DNA from 3 places in the Streptomyces sp. NPDC089424 genome. Region 2 is predicted to be linked to each of the others. Evidence: riboswitches for the same ligand, from Rfam matches in the RefSeq annotation. Region 2 holds a riboswitch; each other region holds the start of a gene.

Region 1 (6,272 bases), on a different contig from region 2:
GCCGGTCGACGAGGACCTCGACCGCCTCACCCAGCGCGAGCGGGAGGTCCTGCGCCTGATCGCCCGCGGCTACGCCTACAAGGAGATCGCCAAGCAGCTGTACATCTCGGTGAAGACGGTCGAGTCGCACGTCTCGGCGGTGCTGCGCAAGCTCCAGCTCTCCAACCGGCACGAGCTGACCCGCTGGGCGACGGCCCGTCGGCTGGTGTGACGAACCCGCGTCACACCACCCTGGTCGCCCCGGCGAACGGCATCTGGTCGATCGGGGCCAGGCGCACCGGGGCCGAGGGGTTGGGTGCGTGGATCATCTGGCCGTTGCCGACGTAGAGGCCCACGTGGCTGATGCCGGAGTAGAAGAACACCAGGTCGCCGGGGGCCAGTTCGGAGCGGGAGACGCGACGGCCGGCGTCGATCTGGGCGTAGGTGGTGCGGGGCAGGGCCACCCCGGCGGAGCGGTACGCGGCCTGCGTCAGGCCCGAGCAGTCGAAGGCATCGGGGCCGGTGGCGCCCCAGACGTAGGGGCTGCCGAGCTTCTGGTAGGCGTACGAGACGGCCGCGGCGGCACGGGAGCTGGGTGCCGCCGTCGTGGCGGAGCCCGGGGCCTCAAGGGCGTCGCGGCCGGCCGTCGAGGCGCGCGAGGCGCGGTCCGTGCCGTCGCCCTCGGCGAAGCGCGCCCGCTCCTCGGCGGTCAGCCGGGACAGTAACCGCCGCGCCTCGTCCAGCTTGCCGGTGACGGTCCTCTTGTGCCGGTTCAGCTCGGCCTGCCGGGACTGGAGGGAGGCCAGTTCGACGCGGGCGGCGCCGCGCAGTTGCTCGATCTCCCGCAGCTGCCGGCGGACGCGTGTGACGGCGGCCGCCTGCCGGTCACCGGCGCGCTCGGCGAAGGCGGCGCCGTCGAGATACCGGTCCGGGTCGTCGGAGAGGGCCAGTTGCAGCGCGGGGTCCAGGCCGCCGTCGCGGTACTGGGCGGCCGCGTACGAACCGAGCGCGTCCCGGGCCGAGTTGAGCCGCTCCTCCTTGCGGGCCGCCTCGTCCTGGAGGCCGCCCAGCCGTTTGCGTGCCGCCCGGGCCTCCTCCTGCACGCCGTTGTACTTCTCGGTGGCGACCTCCGCCTCCTGGTACAGCTTGTCCACCTTGGCCTTGACCTGCTCCGGCGTCAGCTGGGGCTCGGCGTGGCCGATCCCGTCGAGGCCCGTCGCGGTCGCCGCGCCCGCGAGGGCGATCGTCGCCGCCGTGCGGGCCTTGGTGCCGTGGGCCGAGCGTGGTCGGGGCTTGCGGTGGGCTGCCACGTGGACTGCACGTCCTTTCGTACGACTCGGGCGACCGCCGGTCCGTACGGCCACCGGGTGGACGTACGACCGCGCCGGGGCGGCTGACGCGTCCGGCGGCGCCCCGCACAGGGGATGCGGGGCGCCGCCGGACCTTCTCGGCGGTGGTGTCCGGCTGCCGCCTCTGGCCTGGGGCGGCGGTGGGGAGCCGGTCACCTGGTGGAGGACGCTAAACCCGGGCGTGTCGCTGTGGTGACGTCTTGTGCGGAAGTGACGTCAGGGGAACGCCGGGTGACCGTATGTGATCGGGCGCGCGATTCGGCGCCGACTCCTTCACGCGGCGCGATGACCGATGCGGCGATTCCGGGCCGGGCGGGAGCGCGGGGCTGCTATGGGGCGCATATATGCAGACGCATTGCGCCAGGGCGGGCCGGTGCCAGGTGGCCCGGTGTCGGGAGGCCGCATGTAGGGGAGCCCGGTGTGAGGCAGCCCGGTGTGGGGCGGGCGCGCCCCTCCTGATTAGGCTCCGGCCCCATGGACGTACTCATCCACCTCTTCGTCGGCCTGCACATCATCGGCATCGCCGCCCTCCTCGGTGGCTTCCTGACCCAGATGAAGGCGATGGGCCAGGGCACCGCGCGATTCGTCCCGGCGATGCTGCACGGCGCAGTGACCATGCTGGTCACCGGCGTGATCCTGGTAGGCCTCAACCAGGCGGACGACCAGCCCGTCGACAACATCAAGATCGGCGTGAAGCTGGCGCTGCTGATCGTGATCCTCGGCCTGGTCTACGTGAAACGGGACGACGAGAAGGTCGACAAAGACATGTTCGGCCTGGTGGGACTGCTGACCGCGGCGAACGTCTTCATCGCCGTGCTCTGGACCTGACGCCCGCCCCACGCGCGCGTGCCGCGGAAACCGCCGCACGCGCGCGTGTGCCCTTCGGCCGCCTCCGCGACCGCCTCGCCGTGCCGGTGTCAGGCCGGGCGGACGACGCTGTGGATGGAGGACTCGCCGTCGTAGTAGACGGACTCCTCGCGGACGTACGCGCCGGGCTTCGGGGCGTGGATCATCATGCCGTTGCCGATGTACAGGCCGACGTGGGTGACGTCGTCGTAGAAGAAGATCAGGTCGCCCGGCTGGGCGGCGGTGACGGAGACCGTCGTGCCGGCGTCGACCTGGTCGTAGGTGGTGCGCGGGAGGGTGACGTCGGCGGCCTTCCACGCGGCCTGGGTGAGGCCCGAGCAGTCGTAGGACTCGGGTCCGGTGGCGCCCCAGACGTACGGCTTGCCGATCTGCGCGCGGGCGAAGGCGAGCGCCTTCTCCGCCTTGGTGGCGTACCCGGTGTCCGAGGCGGAGTCGCCGGAGCCGGTATCGGTGCCCGTGCCGGTCGAGGAACCGGCGCCCGGGGAAGCGGCGCCCGAGGACTCCTGCTCCTGCTGGGCCGCCTCCTGGCGCCGCTGCTCCTCCGCCTGCTGCCGGGCGAGCTCGGCGGCCTTGCGCTCGGCCTCCTCCTGCTTCTTCTTCTCGATCGCCGCGAGGCGGGCCTTCTCCTCGGCGGTCAGGTCCGACAGCAGCTGCCGCGCGTCGGCGAGCTTCTTCTGGACGGTGGCCTTGGCCGACTGCAGATCGCTCTGCGACTCGGTGAGCGTCTCCAGGCTCCGTGTGGCCTCCTGGCGCTTCTTCATCGTCGCCGACTGCTCGCTGAAGTACTCGTCGACCGCGCCCTTCTGGCGGTTGGTCAGACGGCCCATCAGCTGGTTCTGGTCGAAGTAGTCCTGCGGGGAGTCGGCGAGCAGGAAGGTGGCGGTGTCGGGGACGGAGGCCCCGGTGCGGTACTGGGCGGCCGCGTACGTCCCCAGTTCCTCACGCGCCTCGTTCAGCTTCTGGGTGCGCTGGGCGACGTCGTCCAGGAGGGTGTCGACGCGCTTGCGCTGTTTCGCGGTCTTCTCCTTGGCCGCGTTGTACTTCTCGGTCGCCGACTCCGCCTGTCGGTAGAGATCGTCGACCTTCTTCTCGACCTCCTCGAGGCTCGGCTTGTCGTCGGCCGAGGGCTCGGCATGGGCGGTCTGGGAGAGCAGGGCCACGGAGGTCAGGGCAGCGGTGGCGAGGGCCGGTGTGCGTATGCCTGCCACCCGCGCGCCGGTGGGGCGCGACTTGCGGTGCGACGCCAAAGGAGGCGACTCCTTCCATCTGCCGCCTACCGGGTTAGCTGTCGGGTTCGGGCGGGTGGTTCGGAAGGGTTGCCCTACGACCCGCTCCCCGGAGGGATATGGGTCGATTCACCCCAAGTTCGGTGGGTCCCCGGCTCCGGCTGCCTTGGGCGCATCGGACTCGGCGGAGGCCGCGCGGCCCGGCGACGTTCGCCGGTAAGAGTCGTGCGGCCTGTCCGGCACCGTAGCCAACTCGTGTGGCCCGTGTGAAGGTTGGTGGGTGATATGCCCGATACATTTTCGTGACCTTCAGTCAGTGGTCACGCGCCGCGTGAGGCCGTGTTCGGACCGTGAGCGCTGGTCGGCGCAGAGGTCCTGGTGACGGCGGGCCGGGCGGTGGCGGGCCGGGGCCGCGGTGGCCGTCGGCCCCGGGGCCCGGGATGTTTCCGGGGCGGCAGCGGGTTGTCGGTGGGGCGCCCTAGACTCGGAGAGCGATGAGCAGCCTCTTTGACGACAGCTTCCTGGCGGACCTCCAGGCCCCACGGGCCCACGAGGAGCCTCCGCCGCCGCCCGAGGACGATCACGCTCCGGAGTCGCTGCCGGACGATCTGTTCGGCGGGAAGTTCGACGCGCCCCCGGACCGTGACGCCTACTACCGCGACGGCGCCCCGCGCCCCGCCCTGGACGCCGCCACGCTCCTGGAGGGGCTGAACGACAACCAGCGCGCCGCCGTCGTCCACGCCGGGTCCCCCCTGCTCATCGTGGCGGGCGCGGGTTCCGGCAAGACGCGTGTCCTCACCCACCGCATCGCCCACCTCCTCGCCGAGCGCGGGGTGCACCCCGGCCAGATCCTCGCGATCACCTTCACCAACAAGGCCGCGGGCGAGATGAAGGACCGCGTCGAGCGGCTGGTCGGCCCCCGGGCGGGCGCGATGTGGGTGATGACCTTCCACAGCGCCTGCGTGCGCATCCTGCGCCGGGAGTCCAAGAAGCTCGGTTTCACGTCGTCCTTCTCGATCTACGACGCCGCCGACAGCAAGCGCCTGATGTCCCTGGTCTGCCGCGACCTGGACCTCGACCCCAAGCGCTACCCGCCCAAGTCCTTCAGCGCCAAGATCAGCAACCTCAAGAACGAGCTGATCGACGAGGAGGACTTCGCCGCCCAGGCCACCGACGGCTTCGAGAAGACCCTCGCCCAGGCCTACGCGCTGTACCAGTCACGCCTGCGCGAGGCCAACGCCCTCGACTTCGACGACCTGATCATGACGACGGTCAACCTGCTCCGCGCCTTCCCGGACGTCGCCGAGCACTACCGCCGCCGCTTCCGGCACGTCCTGGTCGACGAGTACCAGGACACCAACCACGCCCAGTACGCCCTCGTGCGCGAGCTCGTCGGCACCGGCGAGCGCGCCCCCGAGGACGCCGACGTACCGCCCGGCCCGGACGACCTGCCGCCCGCCGAGCTGTGCGTGGTGGGCGACGCGGACCAGTCGATCTACGCCTTCCGCGGCGCGACCATCCGCAACATCCTCCAGTTCGAGGAGGACTACCCGAACGCGACGACGATCCTGCTGGAGCAGAACTACCGCTCCACCCAGACGATCCTCTCCGCCGCCAACGCCGTCATCGAGCGCAACGAGTCCCGCCGCCCCAAGAACCTGTGGACCAACGCCGGCACGGGCGCGCGCATCACCGGCTACGTCGCCGACTCCGAGCACGACGAGGCGCAGTTCGTCGCCGACGAGATAGACCGTCTGACGGACGCCGGCGACGCCAAGGCGGGCGACGTCGCGGTCTTCTACCGCACGAACGCCCAGTCCCGCGTCTTCGAGGAGATCTTCATCCGCGTCGGACTGCCCTACAAGGTCGTCGGCGGCGTCCGCTTCTACGAGCGCAAGGAGGTCAGGGACGTCCTGGCCTACCTGCGGGTGCTCGCCAACCCGGAGGACTCGGTGCCGCTGCGCCGGATCCTCAACGTCCCCAAGCGGGGCATCGGGGACCGGGCGGAAGCCATGATCGACGCGCTCTCCCAGCGCGAGAAGATCAGCTTCCCGCAGGCGCTCAAGCGGGTCGACGAGGCGTACGGCATGGCCGCGCGCTCCACGAACGCCGTCAAGCGGTTCAACACGCTGATGGAGGACCTCCGCACGATCGTGGACTCCGGTGCCGGACCGGCGACGATCCTGGAGGCCGTGCTGGAACGCACCGGCTATCTGGCCGAGTTGCAGACCTCCACCGACCCCCAGGACGAGACCCGGATCGAGAACCTCCAGGAACTCGCCGCCGTCGCCCTGGAGTTCGAGCAGGAGCGCGCGGAGGGCGAGGCCGGGACGCTGGCCGACTTCCTGGAGCAGGTCGCGCTGGTCGCCGACTCCGACCAGATCCCCGACGAGGAGGACGGCGACGGCGTCATCACGCTGATGACGCTGCACACCGCCAAGGGACTGGAGTTCCCGGTCGTCTTCCTCACCGGCATGGAGGACGGCGTCTTCCCGCACATGCGCGCCCTCGGCCAGACCAAGGAACTGGAGGAGGAGCGGCGGCTCGCCTACGTCGGCATCACCCGCGCCCGCGAGCGGCTGTACCTCACCCGGTCGGTGATGCGCAGCGCCTGGGGCCAGCCGCAGTACAACCCGCCGTCCCGCTTCCTGGAGGAGATCCCGGGAGCGCACCTGGACTGGAAGCGCACGGGCGCACCCGCCGCCCCCGCGGGCCCGGTGTCGGGCGTGGCGGCCTCCCTGTCCTCGTCCCGCTCACGCTCCTCGGCGGCCGGCGCGTCGGGCTTCGCCACCCGGCGTACGGCCGAACAGCCGGTCGTCGCGCTGGCGGTGGGGGACCGGGTCACGCACGA
Region 2 (6,272 bases):
GCCAATCCGGCGGGTCTCGACGTCGAGGCGCTGCTCGCCGCGCGCGACGCCTACGGCACGGTCGACCGCGCGGCGCTTGGGCCCGGGGACCAGGAACTTCCCGGCGACGCCTGGCCGGCCACCGAGGCCGAGGTGCTGGTGCCCGCCGCCGTGTCGTACGCGATCGGCCCCGCGGAGCAGGACCGGATCACCGCCCGCTGGATCGTCGAGGCCGCCAACATGCCCGTCGTGCCCGAGGCCGAGGCGCAGCTCACCGCGCGCGGGGTGACGGTCCTGCCCGACGTGGTGGTCAACTCGGGGACCAACGCGTGGTGGTGGTGGACGCTGTTCGGCGACATCGGCGCGGACGCGCAGGAGGCGTTCGCCCACATACGGCGCTCGATGCGCGCCCTGACCGACCTGGTGCTGGCCCGTGCGGAGGCCGACGGGAGCACGCCGCGTGCCGCCGCGCACGCCGTCGCCGGGGAGCGGCTGTCGCTGCTGGCGGAGCGCTTCGGGTCGTACCGCTGACCTGAAGGTCACCGCGCGGCCACCGCTGGGACGTGGCCCGTTAGGGTGACCCGGTGGCGAGAGTGCGGTTGAGCGTGGCGGAGCGGCGCGAGGAGTTGTTGCGTGCCGCCGTGGAACAGATCGAGGAGCGGGGCGTGGCGGCGGTGCGGATCGCCGACGTGGCGTCCGCGCTCGGCGTGAGCAACGCGCTGGTGCTGTACCACTTCTCCACGAAGGAGAAGCTGGTCGCCGCCGCGTTCGCGTACGCGGCCGAGGACGATCTCGCCCACCTCGCCAAGCTGCTCGGCCGGCGCACGACGGCCCAGCGCCGGCTGCGGGCCGCGGTGCGCTGGTACGCGCCGACGGGACCGGCCAAGGGCTGGCGGCTGTGGATCGAGGGCTGGGCGGCGGCGCTGCGCGAGCCGGCGCTGCGGGAGGTCACCCAGGACCTCGACAAGCGCTGGAAGGCGGCCATCGCCGAGGTCATCGCCGAGGGTGTGGCGGCGGGCGAGTTCCGCTGCCCCGACCCCATGGGCGCGGCGCTGCGCCTGACGGCCCTGCTCGACGGGCTCGCCGTGCAGATCACGTCCTACGCGGGAGCCGTGTCCCGCGCGCGTGCGCAGGAGTGGGTGGACGAGGCGCTCGCGCGGGAACTGGGCCTGACGGGGATGCCGGCGGCTCAACAGCGCTGAGCCGCCGACCGGTTCGTTCACCTTCGCGACATAGGCAACATTAACGGCATATGCGGCATATGCGGCATTGTCACGACCTCACGCCACGGAGGCGATCCACGTCCTGATGTCGTCCGGCGACAGCACACCCTTGGCGGTGACATGGTCGCCCGACGACTCGCCGCGCAGCCGTCGGCCGATCCAGGGCACCAGGTACTCACGCGCCCAGTGGACGTCGTCCCGGCGCACGTCGAGGGCACCGCGCGGCGGAAGCGGCGGCCACGGCTGCTCCGGGTCGGCGGGGACGGCCAGGCGCAGGGCCTGACCGGCGCGCAGGGCCACGCGGGTGTGCCCCTCGGGCGACAGGTGCAGCCGGTCGTGGTCCCAGGCGCGCCGGTCCTGCACGGACTTGAGCGACCACAGGTCGAGCACGGGACAGCCGTACCGGTCGGCGATGGCGCGTACGTGGCCGTTGTACGTGGCGATCTTGCCGCGCAGATGCCGCAGCAGGGGAACGCCGCGGGTGTCGAAGCCGGTGGTCACGAGGACGGTGCCCACGGTGGCGGTCAGCGCGGCGACCCCGCGCTCGAAGCGCTCCGCCACGTCGTCGGGGTCGGTGCCGGGACGGATGATGTCGTTGCCGCCGGCGCAGAACGAGACCAGGTCCGGGGCGAGTTCCGCGGCCCTCGGGACCTGCTCCGCCACGATCTGGTCGAGCAGCCTGCCGCGCACGGCGAGGTTGGTGTACTGGAAGTCGCCCTCGGCCCGGCGGTCCGCGAGCAGTACGGCGAGACGGTCGGCCCAGCCGACGAACGCCCCGTCCGGTCCGGGGTCGCCGACGCCCTCGGTGAAGCTGTCCCCCACCGCCACGTACGACCCGATCACTGATGTGCTGTCACTCTTCGAATCGTCTGCCACGTCGGGACATGATTCCTGTTCGAATGTGACCTACGCGACCGTAGGCAGGGGTTGACGGACGGTGAGAAAGGCCACGGCCAAAGGATTGGTCAACTGCGGAATAAGGCCGGTGCGCCCGACGGCGGGTACACCGAAGGCCGGACCCCGGAAGCGGGGTCCGGCCTTCGGCCATGTACCGGGGGGCGTGCGTCAGCCGACCGTCACGCCCTTGGAGGCGAGGTAGGCGACCGGGTCGACGTCCGAGCCGTAGTCCGGGGTGGTGCGGATCTCGAAGTGCAGGTGCGGGCCGGTGGAGTTGCCGGTGGAGCCCGACAGGCCTATCTGCTGGCCCCCGGTCACGCTCTGACCGCTGGAGACGGACAGCGAGGAGAGGTGGGCGTACTGGGCGTAGAAGCCGTCGGCGAGCTTGATGACGACCTGGTTGCCGTAGGAACCGGCCCAGCCCGCGGAGACGACCGTGCCCGCGCCGACGGACTTGAGCGGCGTACCGCTCGCGGCGGCGAAGTCGACACCCGTGTGGTAGCCGCTGGCCCACATGCTGCCGGCCACGCGGTAGGCGGTGCCGACGCCGGCGCCGTCCACGGGGGCGGAGTAGCCGGCGGCCGCGGCGGTGTCGGCGGCCGGGGCCTCGGCGGCGGCGGGCTCGGGCGCCTGCGCCTCAGCCGCGGGCTCGGAGCTCTCGGAGCTCTCGGAGGACGGTGACGCCGTGGACGCCGAGGACTCGGCTTCGGAGGAGCCGGAGGACGACGAGGCCGGCTCGTCGGCGCCCGACTCGGCCCGCTCGCCGATCGTGAGCTTCAGACCGGGGTGGATGAGCGAGGGGTTCTCGCCGACCGCCTCCCGGTTGTCCTCGTAGAGCCGCTGCCAGCCACCGCTGACATCCTGCTCGTCGGCGATCTTGGAGAGGTAGTCGCCCACCCTCACGGAGTACGTCCGGGCGGCCGACTTCTGCGCGGTGGCCTGCTTCGCGGCGGACTGCTTCTCGGTGACCTGCTGCCGAACTGCCGTCTTCTGGACCGGGATCGACGAGACGGCCTTCTCCGCGGCGGACGGGACAGGGGCGGCATGGGCGCCGGCGGCCCCCATCAGCGGCAGGGCGAGTGCGGCGCCACCGGTTCCGGCGACGGCGATGGAGCGGGTGAAGCGCTGGGACTTGGGACGGCGGTGCTTACCCTTCGCGGGCATGGCGAATTCCTCTCCGGCGCCTGCGAGGTGAGCTGTCGGGTGCGGACTGGAGATGTCCGGCCGCGTGGGGACGCGGCTGTACCCCAAGCCGTTCCGGAGACCGGAACAGGCAGTTGTACCTGTGGGTCCCCCGCTCCTGCCGAACACGGGTGAGTTAGCGCGGGCACCGGGCGGCGGCAGGATTCGGCGTCCGTCCGGATCGGGTGGAACGTAAGCGACCGAGACGCAACGGGACAAGCAAGAGGTTTCACCGGAACGCCGTTTTCGTGATCCGTTCGCCCGATTTACGGTCACACTCCGTGCAGTGGGGCACATGTGCATTCCGTAAACGCCCTTGAAGGCATGTGAATTACGTGAGCATGACGAGCGACGCTCGGTCACGAATATGACGCTGCTCACGTGACACTGCTCCAGGCTTCCTCATTCCAGAACGAGTTGGAGCGAATCCCACTATTGAGACAGAAAGGACAGAAGAGACATACGAGGCGTGTTGCCGCCAGATCGCGTGTCGTATCGTCAAGGCGTGCCCGCCGACGAGTCGCGCCGGCGGGGCCGATGGGAGGGAGCCCCCGTGACGCAGCAGGTGCCGTCGACCGAGCCCGAACTGGCCGGAGTGCGCAACTTCCGTGACGTGGGCGGGCTGCCGACGGTGGACGGGCGCCGGGTGCGGCAGGGAGTGCTGTTCCGCAGCGGCCACCTCGCGCACGCCACCGCGCAGGACGCCGTGTTCCTGGCCTCCCTGGAGCTGCACACGATCTTCGACTTCCGCAACGCCGCGGACCAGAAGCTGGAGGGCCCGGACGTGGAGCTGCCGGGTGTGCGCAACGTGAACCTTCCGCTGACGGACCCCGCCGACGGCGCCGAGTTCTGGAAGATGGTCCGGGACGGCGATCTGGAGCAGCTGCGCGAGGTCCTGTCCGACGGCAAGGCGGCGGACCGGATGATCACCTCGTACCGCGCGATCGTCACGGAGCGCACCGCCGAGCACTCCCGGGTGCTGCACGCGCTCGCCGAGGACAGCGTCCCCGCGCTGATGCACTGCGCGGCGGGCAAGGACCGCGCCGGCCTGTCGATCGCCGTCACGCTGCTCGCGGTGGGCGTGGAGCGCGAGGCGATCCTCGCCGACTACCTGGAGTCCAACGCCAAGCACCGCCGCTACAAGGTGCACCGGGGCGGCAGCTCCGCCTCCGCCTACTCCCCGGAGGTCATGGAGCTGCTCAGCCCGCTCTTCGACGCGCGTGCCGAGTATCTGACGGCCGCGTTCGAGACCATCGAGGCGACCTGGGGCGACGTCGACACCTATCTGGCGCAGGGGCTCGGCGTCACCCCCGAAACCCGGGAGCGACTGCGCGAGCGCCTGCTCGACTGATCCCCGCTGAACCCTGCCCCCTACTTCGCCCCGACCTCGAACAGCAGATAGAGGAAGCCGGCGAAGAGGTGTCCCGCCGCGATGTAGATGACGAACCGGACCCAGATGCCGCGGGGAATCTTCCCCTCGATGTCACTCATGGCGTGTCTCCCGTGATAGGGCCGAGGCACAGCGCGGCCGTGGGGCTCTGCAGCAGGGTGTGGACGAAGAGGAGGTCGACCCCGCCCGGGTCCTGGGCGGCGATGCGGTGCGGGGTCAGTGAGTCGAAGTGGGCGCTGTCGCCCGGCCCGAGGGGGTGCGCGGCGTCCCCGAGGCGCAGCAGCAGCCGGCCCGTGAGGACGTAGAGCCATTCCTCACCGGGGTGCACCCGGACGATGTCGCCCTGCGAGCCGTACGGCACGTGCACGCGCAGGGCCTGCATGCCGCGCCCGGAGGCGCCGGCCTGCCAGTACGTCCAGCCGCCCGCGCCGCTGGGCTCCATGTCGGCGGCGCGCACGACGGCGTCCCGGTCGGGGACCGTCTCCCCCAGCAGCTCCGAGACAGTCGTACTGTAGACACGCGCGAGCGCCAGCAGCATCGGCAGTGAGGGCTGGCGCTGTCCGGTCTCCAGCCGGGACAGATGGGCGGGCGACAGCCCGGCCGCACGGGCGGCGGCCTCCAGGGTGAGGGAGGCCCGGCGGCGCAGGTCGCGGAGCTGCGGGGCGACGACCGGCAGCGCACCGGCCGCTTCTGCCCCGGTCTCCGGGGAGGAGTTCATGGCTCCATTGAGCCGGATTATTGCCCCTGGGGCAAATTTCTTGCCTCAGAGGCAAAGCCCGAGCTCCTCGCCCCCCGTCAGGGGAACGACGGCGTCAGCGGTGGGCCACCGCCTGCTTCACCAGCGTCCTTCCGAAGTCCCACATCAGCCCGCCGCCGCTGTGCGCGTCGTCCATCACCTCCGTGAAGGCCGCCACGAACCGGTCGACCTCGGGCTCCCCGATGACGAGCGGCGGAATCAGCTTGATCACCTCCAGATGGTCGCCGGAGACCTGGGTCAGGATCCGGTGCCGCTGGAGCAGCGGGACGACGACCATCTGCGCGAAGAGTCCCTTGCGGGCCGCCTGGAGCATGGTCCAGCGGCTGCGCAGCTTCAGCGACCGGGGCCGGCCGAACTCGATGCCGATCATGAGCCCCCGGCCGCGCACGTCCGCGAGCAGCTCGTACTTGTCGACCAGCGCGGCGAGCCGGGACCTGAGCAGTTCCCCGGTGGTCCGGACGCCCGCGACGACCTGCTCGCTCTCCATGACGGAGAGCACCGCGAGCCCGGCCGCCATGGCCTGTGCGTTGGAGCCGAAGCTGGCCGAGTGGACCAGCACGCGGTCCATCGACGAGTAGACCTTCTTGAAGATCCAGTCCTTGCCGAGCGTGGCACCCACCGGCACGTAGCCACCGGAGAGCGCCTTCGCCACGCAGACCAGGTCCGGCTCGACGCCCTCCTCGTGCTGGTAGGCGTAGAAGTCGCCGGTGCGGCCGAGGCCCGTCTGCACCTCGTCGGCGATGAGCAGCGCCTTGTGCCGGTGCAGCAGGTCCTGCGCGGCCCGCAGGTAGCCGGGCGGGGCCTCGTGCACGCCCTTGCCCTGGATCGGCTCCACGATCAGCGC
Region 3 (6,272 bases), on a different contig from region 2:
CGACAACGACGGGCACCACCTGGGAGGTTCCGTCCTGGCGGCGGACATGCACGCACGGGCGGCGACCCTGCTCGCCTTCGCCTGCCGGCCACCCGATCCGCGGTACGTCGGCGACGCCTGGCGGGACATGTGGCTGCGGCGCCTCGAAGAGGTCGACCCCCTCATCCACACCTGGCTCGGCCACCAGGTGCGCGACGAGCACCGGCGGGCCGGAGGTGCCGTCGACGACTACGGCGCGGTCGAGGCCGCCGTGCTCGCGGTGGGCGGCTGGCACGACCCGTACCGCGACACCGTGCTCCGTCTGGTCGAGCGCCTTCCGGCCGACCGTGTGCGCGGCCTGATCGGGCCCTGGTCGCACCAGTACCCCGACCGCGACCTGCCGCCCGGTCCGGCGATCGGCTTCCTCCAGGAGACCCTGCGCTGGTGGGACCACTGGCTCAAGGGCAAGGACACCGGGGTCATGGGCGAGCCCCTGCTGCGGTCGTACGTGATGGACGCGCATCCCCCGGCACCCCGGTACGGGACGCTGCCCGGCCGCTGGACCGGTGAGCCCGCCTGGCCCTCGCCCCATGTGACGACGGTCACGTACGCCCTCCAGGGCGCGCCCGTACTCGTCCGCTCACCCCAGCACACGGGCGTCGACGCGGGGCGTTTCGTCCCGTTCGGCAGGGAGGCCGACCTGCCGCCGGACCAGCGGGAGGAGGACGCGCGCGGGGCGAACTTCGACTTCGCGGTGGCGCGCGAGACCTGGGTACTGGGGCGGCCACGGGTGCGGCTGCGGCTGACCTCGCAGGTGCCGCGCGGGCAGGTGGTCGCGCGCGTGTGCGACGTGACGCCGGACGGCTCCTCGACGCTGGTGACGCGCGGGGTGCTGAACCTGTCGGCGCGCGAGGGGCGGGACCGGGCCGTGCCGTGGACCCCGGGGGCCACCGAGGACGTCACGGTCGAGCTCGACGGCATCGGGTACGCCTTCCCGCCCGGCCACCGCATCCGCCTCTCCCTCGCCTCCGCGTACTGGCCCTGGATCTGGCCCCAGCCGGACTCGGCGGCCGGCTTCACCGTGGATCCGGCCGGCAGCACTCTCGAACTGCCGGTACGCGCGTGTACCGCGGTCCCGTCGCTCACGTTCGAGGAACCGGAGCAGTCCGCACCCCTCGGCGCCGCCGAGGCGGCCACCCTCGACGAACCGCACCCCGAGCGGCTGGTGGTGCGGGACGTGGCCAAGGGCGAGTGGCGGCTGGAGGTCCGTCCGGGCCACGGCGACCCGCGCGCGTACCCCGACGGGCTGGAGCTCACCGAGGACACGCGGGAGACGTACGCGGTCCGCGAGGCCGATCCGCTGTCCGCCCGTACCCGCTCGGACTGGACGATCCGGCTGCACCGCCCGGAACTCGCCTGGGACACGACGGTCCGCACGCGTGCGGAGATCACCTGCACCGCGGAGGAGTTTTTGACCTCAAATGAGGTGATTTGCACCCATGGCACCGAGGTGGTCTTTCATCGCACGTGGGAGAAGCGCATTCCACGGACCGCCGGTTGACTAGGACTTGGGCCTATTGCCCGATTTGCCATTCTTCTGCCCGCACGTGAGTTGGCTCACTCGGGCGTCTTCACGAGTCCCTTACACGGCTGCCGCGATCCGCCTTTGCGCACGGCCGAGTTGACTCTTTTCGGCTGCAAAGGATCACGAGCGGCCAAGTCGCCTTTCGAAGATCAAATCCTGCGATAGGTGAAACGACCACTTGTTTCGGACATGTGCTCTCGCATACGTTCCGGGCCAGTCGGGCGGAACGCCGAATCCTGCCGCCGCCCGCGCCACCCATGACGGACTCACTCACCGCACGGCAGGAGCGGGGGACCCAGGTAGGCCGCCGGACCGGACGCCGCACACCACGGCACACCGGAACGGCTCGGGGTGAAGTCGCACTCGCAAGAGGCGGCCGGGCAGCTCCCCGCCCGAACCCGACAGCTCACCTCGCAGGCGCCGGAGAGGACAGTCCCCATGGCTGCAAACGGTCAGATCAGTCGTACCCGCACTGCCCGCATCGCCCGCAGGCTCGCCGTCGCAGGCACCGGCGCCGCCGTACTCGCCCTGCCGCTGATCGGCGCCACCAGCGCCTCCGCGGCCGCGCCCACGGCCATGCCCTCGACCGTCAAGTACTACACGAACAACCTCGACGGCTGGATCCGCCAGTCCCTCGACGTCATGGCACAGAACGGCATTCCCGGGTCGTACAACGGCATCTACCGCAACATCATGCGCGAGTCGTCCGGCAACCCGAAGGCCATCAACAACTGGGACTCCAACGCCGCCAAGGGCACCCCGTCCAAGGGCCTGCTCCAGGTCATCGACCCGACCTTCGAGGCCTACCACGTGACCGGCACGGCGTACGACCCGTACGACCCGGTCGCCAACATCACCGCCGCCTGCAACTACGCGGCCGACCGCTACGGCTCCATCGACAACGTCTTCGGCCCGTACTGAGCCTCGGCCAGCAGCCGTTCGAGGACGACGGCGATGCCGTCGTCCTCGTTCGACAGGGTGACCTCGTCGGCCACCGCCTTGAGCTCGGGGTGGGCGTTGGCCATGGCCACGCCGTACGCGGCCCAGTCGAACATCGGGATGTCGTTGGGCATGTCCCCGAAGGCGATGGTCCGTTCCGGGCCCAGGCCCAGATGCCGGGCCGCCAGCGCCAGCCCCGTCGCCTTGGTGATGCCGCACGGCTGAAGCTCGACCGTCCCCGGCCCCGACATGGTGACGGTCGCGAGCGAGCCGACCACCGCGCGGGCCACCGCGGCCAACTCGTCGTCCGACAGGGACGGATGGCGCAGCAGCACCTTGCTGATCGGCGCGCACCACAGGTCGTCGCGGCGATCGATCCGCACCGCGGGCAGCGTGGGGTGCGGCATCAGATAGCCCGGCTCGATGAGGGTGAGCCCGTCGACGCCGTCCTGGTCGACGGCCGCGTACACCTGGCCGACCTCGGCCTCGATCTTGCCGAGCGCCGTCTCGGCCAGCTCCCGGTCCAGCGTGACGGACCACAGCAGACGGTCCGCGCCGACGTCGTACAGCTGGGCGCCCTGGCCGCACACCGCGAGCCCGCCGCCGCCCAGGATCTCCAGCAGCGGCCGCACCCGCGGCGCCGGCCGGCCGGTCACCACCAGATGCCGGGCCCCGGCCGCCGAGACCCGCGCGAGCGCGGCGAGCGAGCGGTCGGAGACCGTGTCGTCGCCGCGGAGCAGCGTTCCGTCCAGGTCAGTGGCGATGAGGGCGTAGTCGGTGCGCGCGTACTCGGTGCGCGCGGCATATGCGGTGGGTGCGGCCATGATCAGAGAATACGGACACCGGACCCCCACCGTTCATTCCCAACTACCTTCCCACTGTCCGCTTTTCACCCCCACGTGGTGCCCGCGGGCTCCTTGATCGTGGTGTTGACGCGGTTGAACAGGTTCGTCAGGGAGACGGTCAGGATCAGCGCCGACAGCTCCCTCTCGTCGAAGTGGTCGGCGACCTCGTCCCACAACCCGTCCGGAACCGCCTCCTCGGACCGGTCGGCCAGCCGCGTCACGGTCTCCGCGAGGGTCAGCGCGGTGCGCTCGGCGTCGCTGTAGAAAGGCGCGTGCCGCCAGGCGGCGACCGAGGCGATGCGCTCCTCGCTTGCGCCCGCTTTGCGCAGATTGTCGACATGTCCGTGGACGCAGGCGCCGCAGCCGTTGATCTGGCTGACCCGCAGCCCGACCAGTTCCGCGACCTCCCGGTCCAGCCCGCTCTCCCCGATGGCCTGGAGGAGCGTCCCGATGCCCTTCAGCGCGCCCGGGAGGACGTACGCCGGGTTCGTCATCCGTGCCTGCATGGTGGTGCCTCCTGTTGTCAGTGGCCGGTGCGATCCTTGCCTTCACCGCACTGACGGATCGGGGGCGGTCGTTGTGACGGATCGACGGGACGGATCTTCTGCCGTTCGCGCGCTACACCTTTCGGGACATTCAGAACCTTTCCGGCCTGTCGGACACTGCCCAAGACAGGTGCCGCCGCCGTAACGTGATCCGCGACCGCATGGACCGCGCGTACGAAAGTGAGGCAGCACCCCATGCCCCCCTTCGATGTCCCCGAGGGCGACCCCTTCGGTCCGCACAACCTTCCGTACGGAGTGTTCTCACCCGCCGGGTCCGCCGAACGGACCGTGGGCGTCCGTCTCGGCGACCATGTCCTCGACGCCGGCGCGGCGGCACTGGCGCTCGGCTCCCCGTACGCCGAGCTGCTGGCCCGCCCGACCCTCAACCCGCTGCTGGCCGCGGGCCGCACGGCCTGGTCCGATGTCCGGCGCGCACTGACGGCCTGGGTCACCGTGCCGTCCCACCGCGAGTCCCTCGCGCCCCTGATGCACCCGCTGTCCTCGGTGACCCTGCACCTGCCCTTCGAGGTCGCGGACTACGTCGACTTCTACGCGTCCGAGAACCACGCACGCAACGTCGGCCAGATCTTCCGCCCCGACGCCGCGGACTCCCTGACGCCCAACTGGAAGCACCTGCCGATCGGTTACCACGGCCGCGCCGGCACGGTCGTCGTCTCCGGCACCGACGTCGTCCGCCCCTCCGGCCAGCGCAAGGCCCCGGCCGACGCCGAACCGGTCTTCGGCACATCAGTCCGCCTGGACATCGAGGCCGAGGTCGGCTTCGTGGTCGGCGTCCCCTCGGCGATGGGCACCCCCGTGCCGCTGTCCGGCTTCCGCGACCACGTGTTCGGGCTGTGCCTCCTCAACGACTGGTCCGCCCGCGACATCCAGGCCTGGGAGTACGTCCCCCTCGGCCCCTTCCTCGGCAAGTCCTTCGCCACCTCGGTGTCGGCCTGGATCACCCCGCTGGACGCGCTGGACGAGGCGCGGGTGGCCCCGCCCTCGCGGACGCACCCCCTGCTGCCCTACCTGGACGACGCCGAGGAGGAGCCCGGCGGCTACGACCTGCGGATCTCCGTCGCCCTCAACGGCCACGTCGTCGCGGAGCCGCCCTTCTCCACCATGTACTGGACGGCGGCCCAGCAGCTGGCCCACATGACCGTCAATGGCGCCTCCCTGCGCACCGGCGACCTCTACGGCTCGGGCACGGTCAGCGGCCCCGGCGAGGGCGAGCGCGGCTCGCTCCTGGAGCTGACCTGGAACGGCCGCGACGTCATCGAACTGCCCGACGGCAAGCGCACGTTCCTGGAGGACGGCGACGTCGTGACGATGACGGCCTGGGCTCCGGGCGCGGGTGGCGTGCGCGTGGGGCTGGGCGAGGTGACGGGACGCGTCGTGGCGGAGTGAGGTTTCCGCTACAGCGGCGGCTTCGGCGCTGACCGCGGCCGCCCGTCACCGTCATACTGGCGGCGGGCGGTGCGCGGTCCGCGGCGCGGGCCTGTGCGGCATGCGGCGTACGCCGTACGCCGTGAGATACGCACCGCACCGACCAGCACCGACCCGAAGCCGCCCCCTCCCGACCAGGATCCGGAGCCCGTGGCATGACCGTCTGCCTGCTCCTGCTGAGCGTCGTCGCCTTGGCCGCCGCCGTACCGGCCCCGGGTGCGCTGGTGCGCGCCGCGTGGCCCGAACGGGAGCCCGTCGTCGGGCTGTGGGTGTGGCAGTGCCTGGTGGCCACGGTGCTGCTGTGCTGTCTGACCGCGCTGGTCCTGGGCGCTGCGGCCGTCTTCCAGACGGTGCGTGACCAGGTCTTCGCGCCCGCCCCGCCGCGCGTGGCCGCCGCCTACGACCTGTCGGCGGCGCCCCCTTGGGCCGCCACGCTGACCCTGCTGCTGGCCTGCGGTGCCGCGTGGACCACGGCGATGCTGGTGCGCGAGCTGTTCGAGGCCAGGCGGCGTCGCGGCCAGGCCCGCGCACACCTCCGGGAACGCGCCCCCGACCTGCCCGCGGGACTGCCCGCCGCCCGGGGGCCGCTGCTGGTCCTGGAGGACGAGTACCCCGACGCCTGGTGGATGCCGGGCAGCCCGCCCCAGCTGATCGTCACGACGGGGGCGCTGCACCGGCTCACCGACCATCAGCTCGATGCAGTCCTCACCCACGAGCGCGGCCACGCCCGCGCCCGTCACGACTGGCTGCTGCACCTGTCCACCGCGCTCGCCACCGGGTTCCCGCGCGTCCCCCTCTTCGCCCACTTCTGCGACCAGACGCACCGCCTGGTCGAACTCTCCGCCGACGACACGGCCTCCCGCCGCTGCGGCCACCTGACCACCGCGCTGGCCCTGATCGAACTCAACCAGCACCGAGGGGTCCTCTCCTGCG

Evidence for each region. Region 2 has a riboswitch for cyclic di-AMP ahead of ACIP2X_RS02295 (peptidoglycan DD-metalloendopeptidase family protein). Riboswitches for the same ligand answer to the same signal wherever they lie in the genome.
Region 1: another riboswitch for cyclic di-AMP. It lies ahead of ACIP2X_RS32375 (NlpC/P60 family protein); the one in region 2 lies ahead of ACIP2X_RS02295 (peptidoglycan DD-metalloendopeptidase family protein).
Region 3: another riboswitch for cyclic di-AMP. It lies ahead of ACIP2X_RS31435 (transglycosylase SLT domain-containing protein); the one in region 2 lies ahead of ACIP2X_RS02295 (peptidoglycan DD-metalloendopeptidase family protein).

What each region holds. Positions count from the first base shown of each region.
Region 1 covers NZ_JBIVHU010000009.1:287,841-294,112, forward strand. Annotated here, with positions in the region: gene ACIP2X_RS32360 (LuxR C-terminal-related transcriptional regulator) at 1-211, shown strand, start outside; gene ACIP2X_RS32365 (NlpC/P60 family protein) at 222-1,289, opposite strand; gene ACIP2X_RS32370 (hypothetical protein) at 1,803-2,156, shown strand; gene ACIP2X_RS32375 (NlpC/P60 family protein) at 2,246-3,442, opposite strand; cyclic di-AMP (ydaO/yuaA leader) riboswitch at 3,450-3,604, opposite strand; gene pcrA (DNA helicase PcrA) at 3,916-6,272, shown strand, end outside.
Region 2 covers NZ_JBIVHU010000001.1:550,036-556,307, reverse strand. Annotated here, with positions in the region: gene ACIP2X_RS02310 (Glu/Leu/Phe/Val dehydrogenase dimerization domain-containing protein) at 1-510, shown strand, start outside; gene ACIP2X_RS02305 (TetR/AcrR family transcriptional regulator) at 564-1,181, shown strand; gene ACIP2X_RS02300 (SGNH/GDSL hydrolase family protein) at 1,260-2,045, opposite strand; gene ACIP2X_RS02295 (peptidoglycan DD-metalloendopeptidase family protein) at 2,268-3,263, opposite strand; cyclic di-AMP (ydaO/yuaA leader) riboswitch at 3,268-3,433, opposite strand; gene ACIP2X_RS02290 (tyrosine-protein phosphatase) at 3,835-4,632, shown strand; gene ACIP2X_RS02285 (DUF6126 family protein) at 4,653-4,772, opposite strand; gene ACIP2X_RS02280 (helix-turn-helix domain-containing protein) at 4,769-5,389, opposite strand; gene ACIP2X_RS02275 (aspartate aminotransferase family protein) at 5,484-6,272, opposite strand, start outside.
Region 3 covers NZ_JBIVHU010000009.1:102,268-108,539, reverse strand. Annotated here, with positions in the region: gene ACIP2X_RS31440 (CocE/NonD family hydrolase) at 1-1,540, shown strand, start outside; cyclic di-AMP (ydaO/yuaA leader) riboswitch at 1,822-1,999, shown strand; gene ACIP2X_RS31435 (transglycosylase SLT domain-containing protein) at 2,003-2,485, shown strand; gene ACIP2X_RS31430 (HAD family hydrolase) at 2,449-3,327, opposite strand; gene ACIP2X_RS31425 (carboxymuconolactone decarboxylase family protein) at 3,393-3,854, opposite strand; gene fahA (fumarylacetoacetase) at 4,089-5,300, shown strand; gene ACIP2X_RS31415 (M56 family metallopeptidase) at 5,495-6,272, shown strand, end outside.